4 regions of the Halomonas sp. KM-1 genome follow, and region 1 is predicted to be linked to each of the others. Evidence: predicted binding sites of a transcription regulator. Region 1 holds the regulator's gene; each other region holds the start of a gene.
The links. The regulator sigma-54, encoded in region 1, starts transcription at its own class of promoters, with help from an activator protein. The targets are predictions, from matches to a motif close to TGGCACNNNNNTTGCTNT.

Region 1 (4,585 bases):
TGCTGCGTCGTCTGCCGCGCCCCTCGTTCCGTACCTGGCTGTTTCTGCTGCTGCTGGCTCTGGGCGGCCTGATCACCTGGCTGGACCCATGGCGGCCCCCACCCCCCGGCCCGGTACCCACCGACGAAGCCGGCGAGCCCGACTACTTCCTGGAGCAGGCCCGCCTGACACGCTTCGATTTCGAAGGCCGCGCTCATCAGCGGCTGGAGAGCCCGCGCCTGGTACACACCCCCCACGACGACGTGACACGTGCCGTCACGCCGCTGGCGCACCTGATCGACCGCGAAGGACGACAGTGGGTGGCGAACAGCCAGGAGGGGCGGCTCGGCCCGGGCGGCAACCCGCTGACCTTGACCGGCGACGCACGGCTCTTCGCCCCCGAGGAGCGCTGGCAACTCGATACCGAGGTGCTGCACTACGACGCCAATGTCGGACACGCCTGGAGCGATACGCCGGCGCTGCTGCAGCAACCGCCGCAGCACATGCGCGGCGAACGCTTCGACGTCTGGATCCATGACAACCGGGCACGATTGACCGACAATGTGCGCGGCTATCATCCCCCGGAAGGCGCTCAGCCGGGACAGGCCGACCCCGTCACCCTGGAGGAACTCACGCCATGAAGCGACGCAAGCTTCCAACGCCACGCATGCTGCTCACCCTGGCATTGATCGGCCTGGCATGGAGCCCTGCCGCGAGCATGGCCCAACAGCGCGACGCCGACCAGCCCATCCATATCGAGGCCGACCGGCTCGATCTCGACGATGTCGCCGGCACGGCGGTCTACACCGGCGACGTGGACATTCGCCAGGGCACCATGCGTATCACCGGCGACCGCGTCGAGCTCCGGCGCAACGCGGCCGGAGAGTTGTCACGCGCCACGGCCCGCGGCGAGCGCGCCTACCTAGAACAGCAGCCCGACCCCGATCAGCCCGTGGTCCGCGGCTGGGGACGTACCGTCATCTATCACGCGGCCGAACGCCGCGTCGAACTGATCGACCGCGCCGAACTGCACCAGGGGGGGGACACCTTCGATGGGGGCTATCTCGAGTACTTCCTCGACCGTCGCGTGGTTCAGGCCCGCGCCGAGAGCGAAGGCGTCGAAGGACGCCAGCGTATCCGCATGACCCTGCAACCGGAGCGCTGAGATGGCGATGAAGACCCTGCACGCCCGTCACCTGGCGAAAAGCTACAAGCGCCGGCGCGTGGTGCACGACATCAGTCTCTCCATCGAACAGGGCTGCGTTGTGGGGCTGCTCGGCCCCAACGGTGCCGGCAAGACCACCTCGTTCTACATGATCGTGGGGCTGGTCAAGGCCGATGCCGGCAACGTCTGCATCGACGATCTCGACCTCTCCAAGAGCGCCATGCACGAGCGCGCCAAGGCGGGCATCGGCTATCTGCCTCAGGAAGCTTCGATCTTCCGCAAGCTCTCGGTGGCCGACAACATCATGGCAATCCTGGAAACACGCAAGGACCTGGATCGTCAGGGGCGTCAGCAGCGCCTGGAGCAGCTGCTGGAGGACTTTCACGTCACCCACATCCGCGACAACCTGGGCATGAGCCTGTCCGGGGGTGAGCGGCGGCGAGTGGAAATCGCCCGGGCGCTGGCCACCGAGCCGGCCTTCATTCTGCTGGACGAGCCCTTTGCCGGGGTCGACCCGATCTCGGTGGGCGAGATCAAGGGCATCATCCGCCAGCTGAAGGCCCGCGACATCGGCGTGCTGATCACCGATCACAACGTTCGCGAGACGCTGGATATCTGCGATTCGGCCTACATTGTCGGCGACGGCCAGATCATCGCGGAAGGTGACGCCGAAGCCATCCTGGCCAACCGACGCGTGCGCGAAGTCTATCTCGGTGAAGACTTCCGCCTTTAGTGCGCCATGTCCATAGCGCATTCCGCTCTGACAAGCAAGAACCTGATCTTAAATTAAAACCTTCTAACAGGCATGAATATTGCCGATGGCATGCTTATTGCAGCCTTGAGCTCTTGCAAGTGATCCTCGGCCAGTCTAGGGTAGAGTCTTTCCGGCAAATGAGCCCATTATTCTCATGGCCATGAAAGCATCATTGCAACTGCGAGTCGGCACTCAGCTGACCATGACACCACAGCTACAGCAGGCCATCGCGCTGCTGCAGCTCTCCACCCTGGACTTGCGCCAGGAGATCCAGCAAGCTCTCGAGTCCAATCCCATGCTGGAGCTCGACGACGGCTTCGGCGAACAGGCCGTCAGCGACCCCCAGAGCGACGACTGGGCCAGCGAAATTCCCGGTGAGCTCTCCACCGACAGCGACTGGACGGATACCTATCCCGATCATGGCAGCGGCACCGCCGGCGCCACCGGTGAAGGCCCCGACTTCGAACGCCAGGCCTCTGGGCAGACGCTGGCCGGCCACCTGATGTGGCAGTTGGCGATGATCGATGTGAACGAGCGTCAGCGCCAGATTGCCGAGAGCCTGATCGATGCCGTGGACGGCACCGGCTACCTGACCCAGCCGCTGGAAGAGATCCGCGACGGCCTGCGGCGCCAGGGCCTCGAGGGGTTGCCCACCCGCGAGGTCGAGCAGGTGCTGCTGCGCCTGCAGCAGTTCGAACCCACCGGTGTCTTCGCCCGGGATCTACGCGAATGCCTGATGCTGCAGCTCGCCACCCTGCCTGACGACACTCCCCTGCTGCCCCAGGCACGCCGCCTGGTGCGCCAGTTTCTCGAGGCCTTGGCCGCCGACGACCGCCGCCTGCTCAAGCGCCGCCTGAGCCTGGACGACGAGGCCCTCGACGACGCCATTGCTCTGGTACGCTCCCTGAACCCCCGCCCCGGCAGCGACTATGCCGAGGTCGGCAGCAACTACATCACCCCCGACCTGGTCGCCTATCACGACGAGTCCGGCTGGCGCGTGGAGCTCAATGCCGAAGCGCTGCCACGGCTGCGCATCCAGCCCGACTACGTCGCCCTGGTGCGGCGCGCCGACAAGAGCCAGGACAACCAGTTTCTCAAGGACCACCTTCAGGAAGCTCGCTGGCTGATGAAGAGCCTGGCCAGCCGTAACGACACCCTGCTGCGGGTGGGGCGCGAGATCATGGCCCGCCAGATCGACTTCCTGGAGCAGGGCGAGGAGGCGATGAAGCCCCTGGTGCTGGCCGACATCGCCCAGGCCGTGGAGATGCACGAGTCGACCATATCGCGGGTGACGACGCAGAAGTTCATCCACACGCCGCGCGGCGTATTCGAACTGAAGTATTTCTTCTCCAGCCATGTCGGCGGCAACGGCGAGGGAGACGCTCACTCCAGCACCGCGATTCGCGCCCGCATTCGCAAGCTGATCGCCGACGAGCCACCGCGCAAGCCGCTCTCGGACAGCCGCCTGGTGGAGCTGCTGGCCGACGACGGCATTCAGGTGGCGCGCCGCACCGTGGCCAAGTATCGTGAAGCGCTGGGGATACCCTCCTCGAGCGAACGCAAGCGCTTTCGTTGAAGTCGAAACGCAGCGTTGACAGCGGACAAGAGCGTCGTTCGGAGGGGTTTGCAAGGAGGCAAAAAGGGTTACAATCAAACCACCACTCGAAGGACGAAGGAGCTTGTCATGCAAGTCAACATCACCGGCCATCATGTTGAACTGACCAATTCCCTGCGTGACTACGTGAGCGAGAAGCTTAGCCGCGTCCAACGGCACTACGACAACATCACCAACGTCCAGGTCACCCTGTCCATCGAGAAGGAGCGCCAACAGGCCGCCTGCACGCTGCATGCCGCCGGTGCCGACCTGCATGCCGAAGCCTCCGACCCGGACATGTACGCCGCCATTGATGCGCTGACCGACAAGCTCGACCGCCAATTGGTCAAGCACAAGGAAAAGGCCCAGGCCCGCGCCCAGGGCGCCGGCATTCGCTGAGTTGCCATGACACTGGAAACCATACTGCCCCCTGAACGCGCGCTGTTCGACGTTCCCGGGGGCAGCAAGAAGAGGGTGCTGGAGTTTTTCAGCACCTTCATTGCGCAGAACACCCCGAGCCTCGATAGCCAGGAGGTCTTCGGCCGATTGATCGGCCGTGAGCGACTGGGCAGCACCGGCATCGGCAATGGCGTCGCCATTCCGCATGCGCGAAGCCCGCACTGCCACAGCCCAGTCGCCGCCTTCCTCAAGCTGGCCGAGCCCATCGATTTCGACGCCATCGACGGCGAACCGGTCGACTTGGTCTTCGTGCTGCTGGTACCCGAGGAGGCCGACGATACGCATCTGTCGCTGCTGAGCCAGGTAGCCGGCGTGATGAACGATGCCGAGACCCGTTCACGGCTGCGCAAGTGCGAAAGCCAGCGCGAACTTCACGAGCGTCTGATCGACGCCATCCGACGACAGTCTTCGGCCTGACCGCTACCCCTTGCCGCTCGGCCAGCCCCTGATCAGGAGAAACGTAATGCAGCTTGTGATCATCAGCGGCCGCTCAGGCTCCGGCAAGTCGATCGCACTGCAGGCGCTCGAAGACATCGGCTACTACGCCATCGACAACCTTCCGGCGATGCTGCTCGGCTCGCTGGTCGACGAGCTGCGCGGCTCACCCACGGCACAGCAGTGCATCGCCGTAAGC
Region 2 (4,585 bases), on a different contig from region 1:
AAAAAACCTGAAAATCGCCCGGCTACATGATGCAACACGCTGCCGCCACAGAGTGGTGCACGCCATCAGGCGGCTTTTTATAATTAGCACAGTAGGTTGCGTGCCGCTGGGGCATTGATGGTGCAAGTTGGCACGCAACCTGCATTAGGTTGGCCAGCGCCATGTTCGTGCATGGTGAACGTGGGCAGGAAATCTGCCGCGTGCTACAACACATGCTGGAATGAACCAGCGCAGTGGACTTCAGCCAAAACGAATCGAGCTACCGCTCAAACGGAGGACACAATGTCAGCCAAGACTCTCGCCCTGATCGAAGAACATGATGTGAAGTGGGTGGACCTGCGTTTCACCGACACTCGGGGTAAGGAACAGCATGTCACCATTCCGGCCCGCGACGTGAACGAGGAGTTCTTCGAGAACGGCCAGATGTTCGATGGCTCCTCCATCCATGGCTGGAAGGGCATCAACGAGTCGGACATGATTCTGCGCCCGGAAGACGGCACCGCCTTCCTCGACCCGTTCACCGAAGATTCCACCCTGGTAGTGCGCTGCGACATCATCGAGCCGGCCACCATGCAGGGCTACGAGCGCGACCCGCGCTCCATCGCCAAGCGCGCCGAGGCCTACCTGCAGTCCACCGGCCTGGGCGACACCGCCTTCTTCGGCCCCGAGCCCGAGTTCTTCATCTTCGATGAGGTTCATTGGAAGGCCGACATCGAAGGCGCCATGTACAAGATCACCTCCGAAGAGGGTGCCTGGTCTACCGATCGCCAGCTCGAAGGCGGCAACCTGGGCCACCGTCCGCGGGTCAAGGGCGGCTACTTCCCGGTGCCCCCGGTCGACAGCTTCCATGACATCCGTGGCGCCATGTGCAACACCCTGGAAGCCATTGGCCAGACCGTCGAGGTGCATCACCACGAGGTGTCCAACGCCGGCCAGAACGAGATCGGCGTGAAGTTCAACACCCTGGTGAAGAAGGCCGACGAAGTCCAGGAAATGAAGTACGTGATCCACAACGTGGCCCACGCCTACGGCAAGACCGCCACCTTCATGCCCAAGCCGCTGGTCGGCGACAACGGCAGCGGCATGCACGTGCACCAGTCGTTCTGGAAGGACGGTCAGAACCAGTTCGCCGGCGACCAGTACGCTGGCCTGTCCGAAATGGCGCTCTACTACATCGGCGGCATCATCAAGCACGCCCGTGCCCTGAACGCCTTCACCAACGCTTCGACTAACTCCTACAAGCGTCTGGTGCCGGGCTTCGAGGCGCCGGTCATGCTGGCCTACAGCGCCCGTAACCGCTCTGCCTCCATCCGTATCCCGTACACCGCGAGCCCCAAGGGCAAGCGCATCGAGGCCCGTTTCCCGGACCCGACCGCCAACCCCTACCTGGCCTTCGCCGCCATGCTGATGGCCGGTATCGATGGCATCAAGAACAAGATCCACCCCGGCGACGCCATGGACAAGAACCTCTATGACCTGCCGCCGGAAGAGGGCAAGAAGGTGCCGACCGTGGCTCACAGCCTGGATCAGGCCCTGGAAGCCCTGGACAAGGATCGCGCCTTCCTCACCGAAGGTGGCGTGTTCACCGATGACATGATCGATGCCTACATCGAGCTGAAGATGGAAGACGTCGAGCGTATCCGCATGACTACGCATCCGATCGAGTTCGACATGTACTACAGCTGCTAAGCAGCCGCCGCGTCCGGTGGCACTGCCGCCGGCCCGCCGCGAAAGGCCCCGCTTTGCGGGGCCTTTTTTGTATACTAGGCGAACGTTTCGTCACACGTGCCCAGCAAGGGGGATCGACCCATGCTCAAGCTGATCGTGCCGTGCCTGCTGGGAGTGCTGGTGGCGCATTCGGTGCAGGCCACGACCATCTATCGCACCACCGATGCCCAGGGCAACGTGATCTTCACCGACGATCCCAATCGCGGGGGCGAGCCGGTCCAACTGGCGCCGTTGACCGTGATCCCTGCGCGTAGCGAAGGGCGGCAGGCCGAGCCGCCGCGGGTCGAGGGAACTGCCCCGCGGGCGAGTCAGTCGCCGGGCCAGCCGTTCATGCCCTACGACACCTTCCGTATTCGCTCGCCGGAGCACGGGGGCGACCTTCCCGGCAGCTACGCCGGCAACCTGCAGGTCGAGCTGGCCATCGTGCCGGCGCTGCGCCCCGACCACCGCGTGAGGCTGCTCGTCGACGGGCAGGTGAGCCAGACCGCCATGCATACCAGTGCCTTCATGCTGACCAACCTGCCCCGCGGCGAGTACGTGTTGCAGGCCGAGTTGCTCGATGCCCAAGGGCAGATACGCCACCGTACGGCACCGGTCTCGCTCTACGTGCAGCGCTCCAACGCCACGCTGCCTCAGGGTGGCGGCGGCTGAGCGCCTTCTGCTGCATCGCTCGTCCAAAGGGCCGCCACGATGTCATCGCCAGTAGAGTTGCCCCGATATAGGTAGGATGTCGCACCATGATGGGTGGGGCGTGCGCTTTCTTCGCTGGCGCTTTTCGTCTGCTCGCACCATTATGGTGCATAGGTGGGTGCAGCATCCGCCCCGAAACGGCGCTATATCGCCCTTGTGAGGGTTGGCGCGCTTCTTGCTTGCTTCTTGTGTAGGGGCAGGTAAAGCCGAGGGGAGATGCCGCTGCGGCGACGAGCAGGGCATGCGCCATGACGATGCAAGCAGCCCCCTTCATTCTGCGAGAAAAGGTCGAAAATGTATCGACGCCTGATGGAACATCTCACCACGGCGGTGCTGCTGCTGGACGATGAGCTGCAGTTGAGCTGGATGAATCCGGCGGCTGAGGCCTTGCTGGCGGTCAGCCTGGGGCGGGTCAAGGGGCACAGCCTGGCGGCACTGCTGGTCGAAGACGACGGCATGGGCGAGGTGCTGGCCAAGGCGCGGGACGACCAGCATCCCTTTACCCAGCGCGAAGTGCGTCTGGCGCTGCTGGGCGGCACCGTGGTGACCATCGACTACACGGTCACGCCGCTCTCTGCGGCCGAGCTGCTGGTGGAAATGGAGCCGCGCGACCGCTTGCTGCGGATTTCCCGTGAGGAAGCCCTGCTCAACCGTCAGGAGGCGATCAAGGTGCTGTCGCGTGGGCTGGCCCACGAGGTGAAGAACCCGCTGGGCGGCATCCGTGGCGCCGCTCAACTGCTGGAGCGTGACCTCGACGACCCCGCCCTGCGGGAGTTCACTCATATCATCGTCGAGGAGGTCGACCGTCTGCGCGACCTGGTCGACAGCATGCTGGGACCGAACAAGCTGCTGCGTCACGAGCCGCTGAACGTGCACAAGGTGCTGGAGCGGGTGCGTACGCTGCTTTCCGCCGAGACGCCGGGGGTGAGAATCGAGCGCGACTACGACCCCAGCCTGCCGGACTTTCCCGGTGACGAGGCGCAGATGATCCAGGCGGTGCTCAACGTGGCGCGCAACGCGGTGGAAGCGATGACCGAAGCCGGTACCGAAGCGCCTAGCCTGCTGCTGCGTACCCGTGCCCGTCGCCAGTTCACCCTGGGCGCCGAGCGTCATCGCCTGGTCTGCGAGGTGGCCTTGATCGACAACGGCCCCGGTGTTCCCGAAGCCCTGCAGGAAACCCTTTTCTACCCCATGGTATCGGGGCGTGCCGACGGCAGTGGACTGGGACTGTCCATTGCCCAGGGCATTCTGCATCAGCATCAAGGACTGATCGAATGCGAGTCCCGCCCCGGTCATACCGAGTTTCGTCTGCTTATTCCACTGGAGAAGCGCCATGACTGATGTCGCACGTGTCGCGGTGGTCGACGACGACCGCGCCATTCGCTGGGTGCTGGAGCGCGCCCTGGCTCAGCCCGACCTCGAGGTCGAGTGCATCGACCGGGCCGATATGGCGCTCAGCCGTCTTCTCGACGATCCCCCCGACGTGCTGGTCACCGACATCCGCATGCCGGGTATCGACGGCCTGGACCTGATGTCGCGGGTTCGCGAGGTGCATCCCGATCTGCCGGTCATCGTCATGACGGCCCATTCCGACCTCGACAGTGCCGTGGCCTCCTACCAGGGAGGTGCTTTCGAATACCTGCCCAAGCCCTTCGACGTCGACGAGGCGCTGGCTCTGGTACGCCGTGCCGTGGCCCATGCCCGCGAGCGCAAGCGGCCGGTGAGCGTACCCGAAGGGCTCTCCGCCGAGATCATCGGCGAGGCGCCGGCCATGCAGGAGGTGTTTCGCGCCATCGGCCGTCTGTCGCACTCGCACATCACCGTACTGATCAACGGCGAGTCGGGCACCGGCAAGGAGCGGGTGGCGCGCGCCCTGCATCAGCACAGCCCGCGCGCGGCCCACCCGTTCATCGCCCTGAACATGGCGGCCATCCCGCGGGATCTGATCGAGTCCGAGCTGTTCGGTCACGAGAAGGGGGCCTTCACCGGCGCCACCGCGCAGCGCCAGGGACGCTTCGAGCAGGCCAACGGCGGCACGCTATTCCTCGACGAGATCGGCGACATGCCGGCCGAGACCCAGACGCGGCTGCTGCGGGTGCTGGCCGACGGCGAATTCTACCGTGTCGGCGGTCATACCCCGGTCAAGGTCGACGTGCGCATCATTGCC
Region 3 (4,585 bases), on a different contig from region 1:
AGGGCTCGTCGAGCAGCAGCACCTTGGGCTCCATGGCCAGCGCTCGGGCGATGCCCACGCGCTGCTTCATGCCGCCGGAGATCTCCGCCGGGCGCTTGTCCAGCGCATGCCCCATGCCGACCATCTCCAGGTTCTTGATGATCCACTCGTGGCGCTCGGCCTTGTTCTTGGTGCGTGCACAGGTCTTGTTCACCGCCAGGGCCACGTTCTCGTAGACGGTGAGCCAGGGCAGCAGCGAGTGGTTCTGGAACACCACGCTGCGGTCGGGCCCCGGTGAGTTGACCTCCTTGCCGTCGAGGATCACCGCGCCGGAAGTGGATTCGGTGAGCCCGGCGACGATGTTGAGCAGGGTCGACTTGCCGCAGCCGGAGTGTCCGATGATGGAGATGTACTCGCCGCGGTCCACGGTCAGATCGATGCCCTTGAGCACTTGGCTCTCCACGCCCTTGGCATGGAAGGTCATGTCGACGTTTTCGATACTCAGATAGCGGTTGCTCATGTTCTTGCTCCTCAGCCTTGGGCGGTGCCGCGGGTCACCCGATTGCCGATGAAGGCGACCATGCGATCGAGGACGAAGCCGACGATGCCGACGTAGACCAGTGCCAGGATGATGTCGCTGATCATCGAGGCGTTCCAGGCGTCCCAGATGAAGAAGCCGATACCCACGCCGCCGATCAACATCTCGGCGGCGACGATGGCCAGCCATGACAGGCCGACGCCGATGCGCAGTCCCGAGAAGATGTAGGGCGCGGCGGCGGGCAGCATGATGCGGGTGAAATACTCCATGCCGTTGAGGCGCAGCACCCGGGCCACGTTGCGGTAGTCCTCGGGGATGTTACGAATGCCCACCGAGGTGTTGATGATGATCGGCCAGATGGCGGTGATGAAGATCACGAAGATCGCCGAGGGAGTGCTGTCCTGGAAGCCGGCCAGCGAGATCGGCAGCCAGGCCAGCGGCGGCACGGTGCGCAGCACCTGGAACACCGGGTCGAGGCCGCGCATGGCCCAGGTCGATTGCCCCACCAGCACGCCAAGGGCGATACCTGCCACTACGGCCAGGGAGTAGCCGTAGGCCACCCGCTCGAGGCTGGCCAGTATCTGCCAGGCCATGCCCACGTCGTTGCCGCCGTGGTTGTAGAACGGATTGACGATCAGCTCCCAGGTATCGCGCAGCACCTGGGAGGGAGGCGGCAGCACGGCACCGGGGGAGGAGCAGAGCAGCTCCCACAGAATGCCGAGCAGGGCGATGATCACCACTGGTGGCAGCACCCGCTGAACCAGCACTTGCTGAATGGCGGCGAAGTCGGGAGCCCAACGGAACGAGACCGCCTTGGCCAGGGTATTGCTGCGTTGCATGCTACTCATGACGATATCTCCTTCTCGTGCGAGATCAGGCGAGGCGCTTGATCTCGAGGCTGTCGAGATAGGCCTGGGGATCTTCTGGGTCGAAGGTCTTGCCGTCGAAGAAGGTCTCCACACCGCGGGAGGTGGAATCGGGAATGTCGGCGGAGTCGATACCGAGGGCGGCAGCTGCCTCGCGCCACAGGTCCTCACGGTTGACCTGCTCGATCAGCGCCTGGCTGTCGAAGTCCTGGGGCAGGTAGCCCCAGCGCTTGTTCTCGGTGAGGAACCACAGGTCATGGCTCTTGAAGGGATAAGAGGCCTGGTTTTTCCAGTAGCGCATCATCTGTGGATGGTCTTCGATCACGCGGCCGGTGCCGTAGTCGAAGTTGCCTTGGATGCGGTCGATCAGATCGGCATAGGGGGCATGGATCCAGCGACGGCGCGAGCAGATCTGGGCCATCTCCTCGTGGTTGGCCGGGTCCTCGCACCACATCTGCGCCTCCATGATCGCCTTCAGCAGCGCCATGGCAGCGTTGGGGTTGGCCTCGACGTAATCGCTTCTCAGGGCGAAGGCTTTTTCGGGGTGATCGTTCCAGATCTCGCCGGTGGTATTGGCGGTGTAGCCGATGCCTTGATTGATCAACTGGTGGTTCCACGGCTCGCAGACGCAGAAGGTGTCCATGCTGCCGACGCGCATATTGGCCACCATCTGGGCGGGGGGAATGGTAATCGTCGAGACATCGCGGTTGGGATCGATGCCGCCGGCCGCCATCCAGTAGCGGATCCACATGTCGTGGGTGCCACCGGGGAAGGTCATGGCAGCACTCGCTTCGTCGCCGCCGGCGCGCTTTTCGGCGAGTGCCTGGCCGAACTCTCGTGTGTCGAGTTGCACTTCGAGATCGGCATAGTCGCGCCCGACCGAGATGCACTGGCCGTTGAGGTTGAGGCGCGCCAGGACGCTCATCGGCACCGGCCGGTTGTTGGGGGTGATAGCGCCGGCGCTCATCAGATAGGGCATCGGGGTGAGGATATGGGCGCCGTCGATGCCGTTGCGCTGGGAGCCCAGCACCAGGTTGTCGCGGGTGGTGCCCCAGGAGGACTGCTTGAGTACCTCGACGTCGGTCATGCCGTGGGCAGCGAAGAAGCCCTTTTCCACTGCCACGAACAGCGGTGCGGCATCGGTCAGGGCGATGAAGCCGAGCTTGGCCGAAGTGGTTTCAGGCCGTCCGCTGGCCACGGCCCAGCTCAACGGCAGGCTGCTGAGCAGAGCGGTACCGCCCACGACGCCAGCGGTCTGCTGCAGAAAACGGCGGCGGTCGAGTACGGGGTTGCCCTTGTTGGTCTTGTTCATGGGTATGGCTCCCAATAAGAAGTGTCTGGCCAAATAAAACGGCGCCTGCCCCGATTCGCATGACGATGTCACGGGAACCTGGGCAGACGCCGTTGTCTGGTCCTGGTGCTGCATGGAAGCGCTGAACCGTCGTTGACTCAGCGGACGGTTAGACTTTGCAGCTTGGATGCCATTGCGCCTTGTTATCGATTTATTTCTTTTAAAACAATTCGTTGATATTTTGTTTGTGATACCTATCAAGGGCCGTGTCCGGCTCGCAGGCGCCGCGAAGGTGCGCTCGGGTTGTGCGATGCACCATTGCCGCCTGTGCCATTTTCAGTGCTCGATTCCGGTTTCCGCCGTTGGCTGAAGGATGTCGGCCAGCCCCAATACGGTTTGCGCGATCTCGGCCATGCTCTTGCTCTGGTCCATGGCCATCTTGCGCAGGAAGGCGTAGGCCTGTTCCTCGCTCATCTTCTGGTGGGACATGATCAGGCCCTTGGCGCGTTCGATCAGCTTGCGCTCACGCAGCGCCCGGCGCGTGTCCTCCAGCTCGTCGCTCAAGGCCTGCAGGCGCCCGGCCTGGGCGCGCATCAGCTCCACCAGCGAGCGATTGAGCGAGGAGCCCACTACCCGGGCGGTCACCTCGCCCAGCTCCTGGCTGGCGCTGCCATCGAGCAGTTCCACCAGTTGCTGACACACGCTCGGCAAGCCATCGTTCAACTGCCGGGTCAGCTCATCCCGGTGGGTCAGGCTGCGCCGCGCATCCAGGGTTCGCGTCAGGCAAAGGCTGGTCAGCTCGCCGATCATGAAGGTCTCGACCCGCTGCATGGCATCGATCCGCCAAGTGGTCAGTTCGTACCAGGTCTCGCCCAGGGTGTTGGCGCTCTCCGGCAGCGCCATATCGCCGCAGGCCATCTCCCGCAGCTGCTGAATGCCGGCCAGGGTGCGGCCGGGCATCTCCAGCTGCCACTGTTCGCGTACCGCCTCGCTGGTGAATTCGAGACAGGTGTCGAAGCAGCGCTGCTGGGCGTCGATCAGGTGCAGCAGCAGCTGACGATGCGCATCGTCGAAGGTGCCGGAGGTGAAGCCGGCGGCACCGCAGGCACGCTCCTGGCCGGCCAGCTCCTTGCCCTGCATCAGATGAAAAACGGCGACCAGCGCCAGGGTGATGTCGGGGTCGCCGGCGGTATCGGCGGCTTCGAACACCACCGAGAGCAGGGCGCTGATGAGCTGATTGTACGATTGGGTTGCCGCATCGGGGCCGGTGCCGAGTGCGGCGATGTCGCGGCGCAGCGCGTCCAGGCCTTCGAGAGCGTGCCAGACGAAGGCAACCCGCTTGAGCAGCCTAGCAGTGGTGGCGGGGCGACCGGCGGTCTCGCCCAGCGCCTCCAGGCGGGAGCGCAGGGCGCGCTCGGTGGCCAGGCACTCCTCTATGCGCTCCTGACGATGCTCGGCGAAGCGCTGTCCGTCGGAGGCCAGATAGACGTTCGAAGCGCCGCGTTCCTTTTGCAGCGCGTGGATGAAACGACTGACGTCGCCGACGATGTCGCAGGCGGCGGTAAGGTGTTCGAGATCGTCGATTTCGCAGCGCTTGGCTGCCAGCAGCAGGCGTTCGGCGGGTGTCATGGCTCACCTCGTTCATACGCAATGGCCGCCGCCCCGAGGGCGGCGGCCAGATTGGGCAAGCGTTGCGGCAGCGGGTGCCGCTGTGCTTGCGATCAGCGCAGCGACAGCGCGCCGGCGCCGGTATCCTCGCCCACGGCCTGGCGATAGGCTTCGGCTTCCTCGGCTTCCGTTTCGTCGCTGAAGCGCACCAGCAGAGCGCAGGAGGCCAGTACCAGCACGATCAGGCCGAGGTAGAACAGGCCCTGCTGATAGGTGATGGCTTCGCTGCGGAAGAGGAAGGCG
Region 4 (4,585 bases), on a different contig from region 1:
GGCGGTGGCATCAATGGCACTGCGGCCGGGCAGGTTGAAGATCACCCGGAACGGCTTGCGTACCAGGCTGCCGATGAACTCCATGAAACCGAATTCGACCAGGAACGGCAGCAGCAGGGCGGCGAAGAAGAAGAAGGTCAGCAGCACCGGCGCCAGGTCGTTGAGCATCACGCCGCCGGTGAACGAGGCAGTGACGAACTCCGGCCCGAACTGGAAGAACGTCATCAGGGCGAAGGCCGCCCCCAGGATGCGCATGCCGAACCACACCGGGCCGACATGGAACATATCGCGCATCACACCTTTCTCGGCCCAGCGTGGATGGGTGAGCTTGATCCAGGTGGTGGCCAGCACGGAGAGCACCAGCACGATGACGGCAATGGCCGGCAGGGCGCCGTCGAGCAGCGCCTTGAGGCCGTCCGCCATGAAGCCCATGCCGATGTTGATGGTGTCGCCGATCTGGAAGGGGATCAGAAACAGACCGACCCCAAGCGCTGAGGGAATCAGGAATTTGAGCAGATTGTTGCGCTCGAAGGGGGTTTCCTCGGTGCGGGTTCGGTGTGTCGTGTCGGTAGAGGACATACGGGTATCCCTATGTTTGTCGTTGTGTGGGTTGTCGTTGTAGGCGTCGGTCGTTGTTGGGTCAGTCTCGACGCTCTTGTATCAGTCGCGACGCTTCACGCCGGGCAGTACGCACAGCATTTCGTAGAGCAGGGTGGCGCCCATCAGCGCCGTGTTGCCGCTGGGGTCGTAGGGCGGTGAGACCTCGACCAGATCGCCACCGACGATGTTGAGTCCGGTCGCGCCGCGCACGATCTCCAGCCCCTGGGCCGAGGTCAGGCCGCCCATCTCGACGGTGCCGGTGCCGGGGGCGACCGAAGGGTCGAGGCCGTCGATGTCGAAAGTGACGTAGACCGGGGTATCGCCCATCTGCCTGCGAACCTCTTCCATCAGCGGCGCCAGCGAGCGGTACCAGCACTCTTCGGCGGTGACCACGCGGAAGCCCTGCTGGCGACACCAGTCGAAGTCCTCGGCGGCGTAGCCGGTGCCGCGCAGGCCGATCTGCACCACCTTGCCGTGGGCCAGCAGGCCCTCTTCCTGGGCGCGGCGAAACGGCGTGCCGTGGGCGATGGGCTCGCCGAACATGTGCTCGTTGACGTCGGCGTGGGCGTCGATGTGGATCAGCCCCACCGGGCCGTGCTTCTTGGCGATGGCGCGCAGGATCGGCAGGGTGATGAGATGATCGCCGCCCAGGGTCAGCGGGATGCAGCCGTGGGAGAGCACCTCGTCATAGAAGGCGCTGATGATGTCCACGGTCTTGGGCAGGTGAAAGGTGTTGATCGGCACGTCGCCGATGTCGGCCACCTGCAGGCTGTCGAAGGGCGCGGCACGGGTGGCCATGTTGTAGGGACGCAGCATGCGCGACTCGTCGCGGATCTGGCGCGGCCCCAAACGCGTGCCGGGGCGATTCGAGGTGGCGATGTCCAGCGGTACGCCGATGAAGGCGACGTCCAGCCCTGCGGCACTGGGCTGGGTGGGCAGGCGCATCATGGTGGCGGGGCCGCCGAAGCGGGGCATCTCGTTGCCGCCAAGCGGCTGGTTGAAATCGGCCATGCTGGGCTCCTGATGGTTGGAAGTGTCATCCCTCACTCATCAGGTCTAGCAGGTTTCGTGCCAGCCGGAGCTCGCGCTGTCACGGGGCCTGTCAGGGCATGTGATGCAAATTCGAATCGTCAGTGGCGCTGCGGTGATGCAATAATGCATCCTTGATTCATTCATGCATCGGCTGGGTATCCTGATGAGCGACATCGACCGCGCGGTGGTGAGTACCATCGTCGAGACGGCCAACGACCACTTCTTCATCGTCGACGGCGACGGGCGGGTACTCGACGTCAGCCCTGGCGCGGCGGCGGTTTACGGCCTGCCGCGGGAGCAACTGGTCGGCAGCACGGTGCAGCAGCTGGAGGCGCAGGGCGTACTCCGGCCCTCCATCAGCCTGGAGGTGATCCGCACCGGCAGGCCGGTACAGCTGATGCAGGTGACGGGAACCGGCCGGCGAGTGATCGCCGAGGCGCACCCGGTGCATGTCGATGGCAGGCTCGAGCGCATCGTCAGCCGCTCCCGGGACCTGACCGATCTGCAGCTGCTGCAGGACGAATATGCGCTACTGCAGAAGCGTTTCAGCGAACACCTCAAGCGCAGTGGGGCCGGTGCTGGTCACGAGGATGGCCAACTGGACGAGGCGATGGGCAGCCTGGAGGTGCGCAGCGACGTGATGCGGGAGCTGGCGCTGCTGCTCAAGCGCGTGGCGCCTTCGGATGCCACGGTGCTGCTGCTCGGCGAATCGGGGGTCGGCAAGAGCGCCTTTGCCAAGCAGCTGCATCGCTGGAGCCGGCGGCGGCAGGGGCCGTTCATCGAGGTCAACTGCGGGGCGATTCCCGAGAACCTGTTCGAGTCGGAGATGTTCGGCTATCAGCCCGGCGCCTTCAGCGGGGCGGCGCGCCAGGGCAAGGCGGGGCTGTTGGAGCAGGCCGAGGGCGGTACCCTGTTCCTCGACGAAATCGGCGAGCTGCCGCTGCCCATGCAGACCAAGCTGCTCAAGGTGATCCAGGACGGCAGCGTGCTGCGCCTGGGCGATACCCGGCCGCGGCGGGTCGATTTTCGTCTGGTGGTGGCGACCAATCAGGATCTGGCCAGGCGCGTGGAAAGCGGTGGCTTTCGCCTCGACCTCTACTATCGCGTCAACGTCATTCCGGTCACCATCCCGCCGCTGCGTGAGCGCCGCGAAGACATCCCGGCGCTGGCCGAGGCATGTCTCGAACGCCTCAATCAGCGCTATGGCCAGCGTAAGCTGCTGCACGGCAGCGTGTGGCCGGAGCTGATGGGGGGCGACTGGCCGGGCAACGTCAGAGAGCTGGAAAACTGGCTTGAGCGCGCCTGGCTGTCGAGCCCGGACGATTCGATCCATTCGCCGACACGGGGCTACGTTTCATCCGTGACGCCGACGTCTTCACACGCAGAGACGACGCAGCCGGCCGAGCTGACCGAGAACGAAGGACTCTCCGCCTATCTGGCCCGGGTCGAACGCGAGGTGCTTGAGGCGCTGTGCCGGTCGCTCCCCAGCACCTATGCCATCGCCGAGCGGCTGGGGATCAGCCAGCCCAGCGTGGTGCGCAAGCTCAAGCGGCATGGGCTCAGGATCGAGCGCCGGGCCGATTGAGCTCGATGTCACGAGGTCGTGACGGGGAACACTGTCTATAGTGGTTTGGGTGAGTAACGCCTTCCGTTCCGTTTCGACCTTGGAGCTACCCATGCCCCGCACAACCTATAACAAGATCGCCGCCATCGCGACCGGCCTGGTCCTTGGCGCCAGCGTCATGCTTCCTGCCGCCCACGCCGACGACTACTACGCCGGTCAGACCATTCGCATGATCATTCCTTTCTCGCCGGGTGGCGGGACGGATACCTTCGGCCGGCTGATCAGTCAGCATCTGGGCCGTCATATCCCCGGCAGCCCCACCATCGTATCCGAGAACGTCACCGGTGCCGGCGGTCTGCTGGGCAGTAACGAATTCGCCGAGCGGGTCGACCATGACGGTCTCACTCTGATGACCGCCTCGGGCCACCTGAACCTGCGCGCCTTCCTCGGCTTACAGGGGCTCAGGCTCGACCTCGACGCGCTGGAGCCGGTGGTAGCCGCGCCCATGGGGCACGTGACGGCCATCTCCACCCAGGCAGGCATCGACGACCCGGCCGACCTGCTCGAGGCGCAAGGCCGGCTGACCAAGGGCATCACCGATCCCGTGGGTCTGCTCGAGTCGCTGGTAGCGCTGGAGATGTTCGAGCTGAATTACCGCGCGGTACCCGGCTACGGCGGCCGCGGCGATACGCGCATTGCCTTCGAGCGTGGCGAACTGATGATCAACACTCAGAGCACGCCGGCCTATCTCAACAGCGTACAGCCGCTGGTGGACGAGGGGATGGCCATGCCGCTCTACGCCATCGGCTTCATCGATGGCGAGGGCAATCCGCAGCGCGACCCTGCCGTACCGGACATGATCACCGCCCCTGAGCTCTACGAGCAAATCCACGGCGAGATGCCTTCCGGCACCATCTGGGAGGCCTTCAAGGTCACCGTGCCGCTGGTGCAGAACACCCGCGGTACCGTCTGGGTACATGGCGATATCCCCGACGAGGCGATGGCGGCCCTGCAGGCGGGGGTCGAGGCCATGGTCAACGACCCGGAGTTCCAGGAGGCCAGTGCCAACATCCTCGAGGGCTACGAGATCATGTGGGGTGACGACCTGGGGCAGATCAAGGCTTCGATGGATGCCGCCTCACCGGAAGTTCTCGACTACCTGCGCGACATGCTGAACGAGCGCTTCGGCACCGAGTTCAACTGAGATGCCTGCATGCGACGAGCCGCCCGGGGTTTCGGGCGGCTCGTCGCGTGCACGGGCTTTGACATGAGGTGCTCATGCTGGATGCGTTCGACAATGCGTTCTGGATTCTGCTCGACCCCTTTCGCCTGTTGATGCTCTTTTCCGGGGTGGCGATCGGTATTGCCGTGGGAATTCTGCCCGGACTG

Region 2: the regulator sigma-54 is predicted to act here: its motif matches at 2,583-2,600, upstream of glnL (nitrogen regulation protein NR(II)).
Region 3: the regulator sigma-54 is predicted to act here: its motif matches at 2,850-2,867, upstream of B8115_RS19065 (CmpA/NrtA family ABC transporter substrate-binding protein).
Region 4: the regulator sigma-54 is predicted to act here: its motif matches at 1,657-1,674, upstream of speB (agmatinase).

The regions. Positions count from the first base shown of each region.
Region 1 is NZ_BAEU01000141.1:62,398-66,982, forward strand. It holds gene lptC (LPS export ABC transporter periplasmic protein LptC) at 1-620, shown strand, start outside; gene lptA (lipopolysaccharide transport periplasmic protein LptA) at 617-1,144, shown strand; gene lptB (LPS export ABC transporter ATP-binding protein) at 1,152-1,877, shown strand; gene B8115_RS17740 (RNA polymerase factor sigma-54) at 2,053-3,474, shown strand; gene hpf (ribosome hibernation-promoting factor, HPF/YfiA family) at 3,583-3,891, shown strand; gene ptsN (PTS IIA-like nitrogen regulatory protein PtsN) at 3,898-4,368, shown strand; gene rapZ (RNase adapter RapZ) at 4,415-4,585, shown strand, end outside.
Region 2 is NZ_BAEU01000044.1:470-5,054, forward strand. It holds gene glnA (glutamate--ammonia ligase) at 283-1,689, shown strand; gene B8115_RS03645 (DUF4124 domain-containing protein) at 1,810-2,379, shown strand; gene glnL (nitrogen regulation protein NR(II)) at 2,713-3,759, shown strand; gene ntrC (nitrogen regulation protein NR(I)) at 3,752-4,585, shown strand, end outside.
Region 3 is NZ_BAEU01000149.1:31,484-36,068, reverse strand. It holds gene B8115_RS19075 (nitrate ABC transporter ATP-binding protein) at 1-499, opposite strand, end outside; gene ntrB (nitrate ABC transporter permease) at 511-1,365, opposite strand; gene B8115_RS19065 (CmpA/NrtA family ABC transporter substrate-binding protein) at 1,391-2,695, opposite strand; gene B8115_RS19060 (nitrate regulatory protein) at 3,011-4,303, opposite strand; gene B8115_RS19055 (NarK family nitrate/nitrite MFS transporter) at 4,396-4,585, opposite strand, start outside.
Region 4 is NZ_BAEU01000124.1:23,776-28,360, forward strand. It holds gene B8115_RS14055 (YjiH family protein) at 1-579, opposite strand, end outside; gene speB (agmatinase) at 661-1,611, opposite strand; gene B8115_RS14065 (sigma-54-dependent Fis family transcriptional regulator) at 1,796-3,217, shown strand; gene B8115_RS14070 (tripartite tricarboxylate transporter substrate binding protein) at 3,309-4,400, shown strand; gene B8115_RS14075 (tripartite tricarboxylate transporter permease) at 4,475-4,585, shown strand, end outside.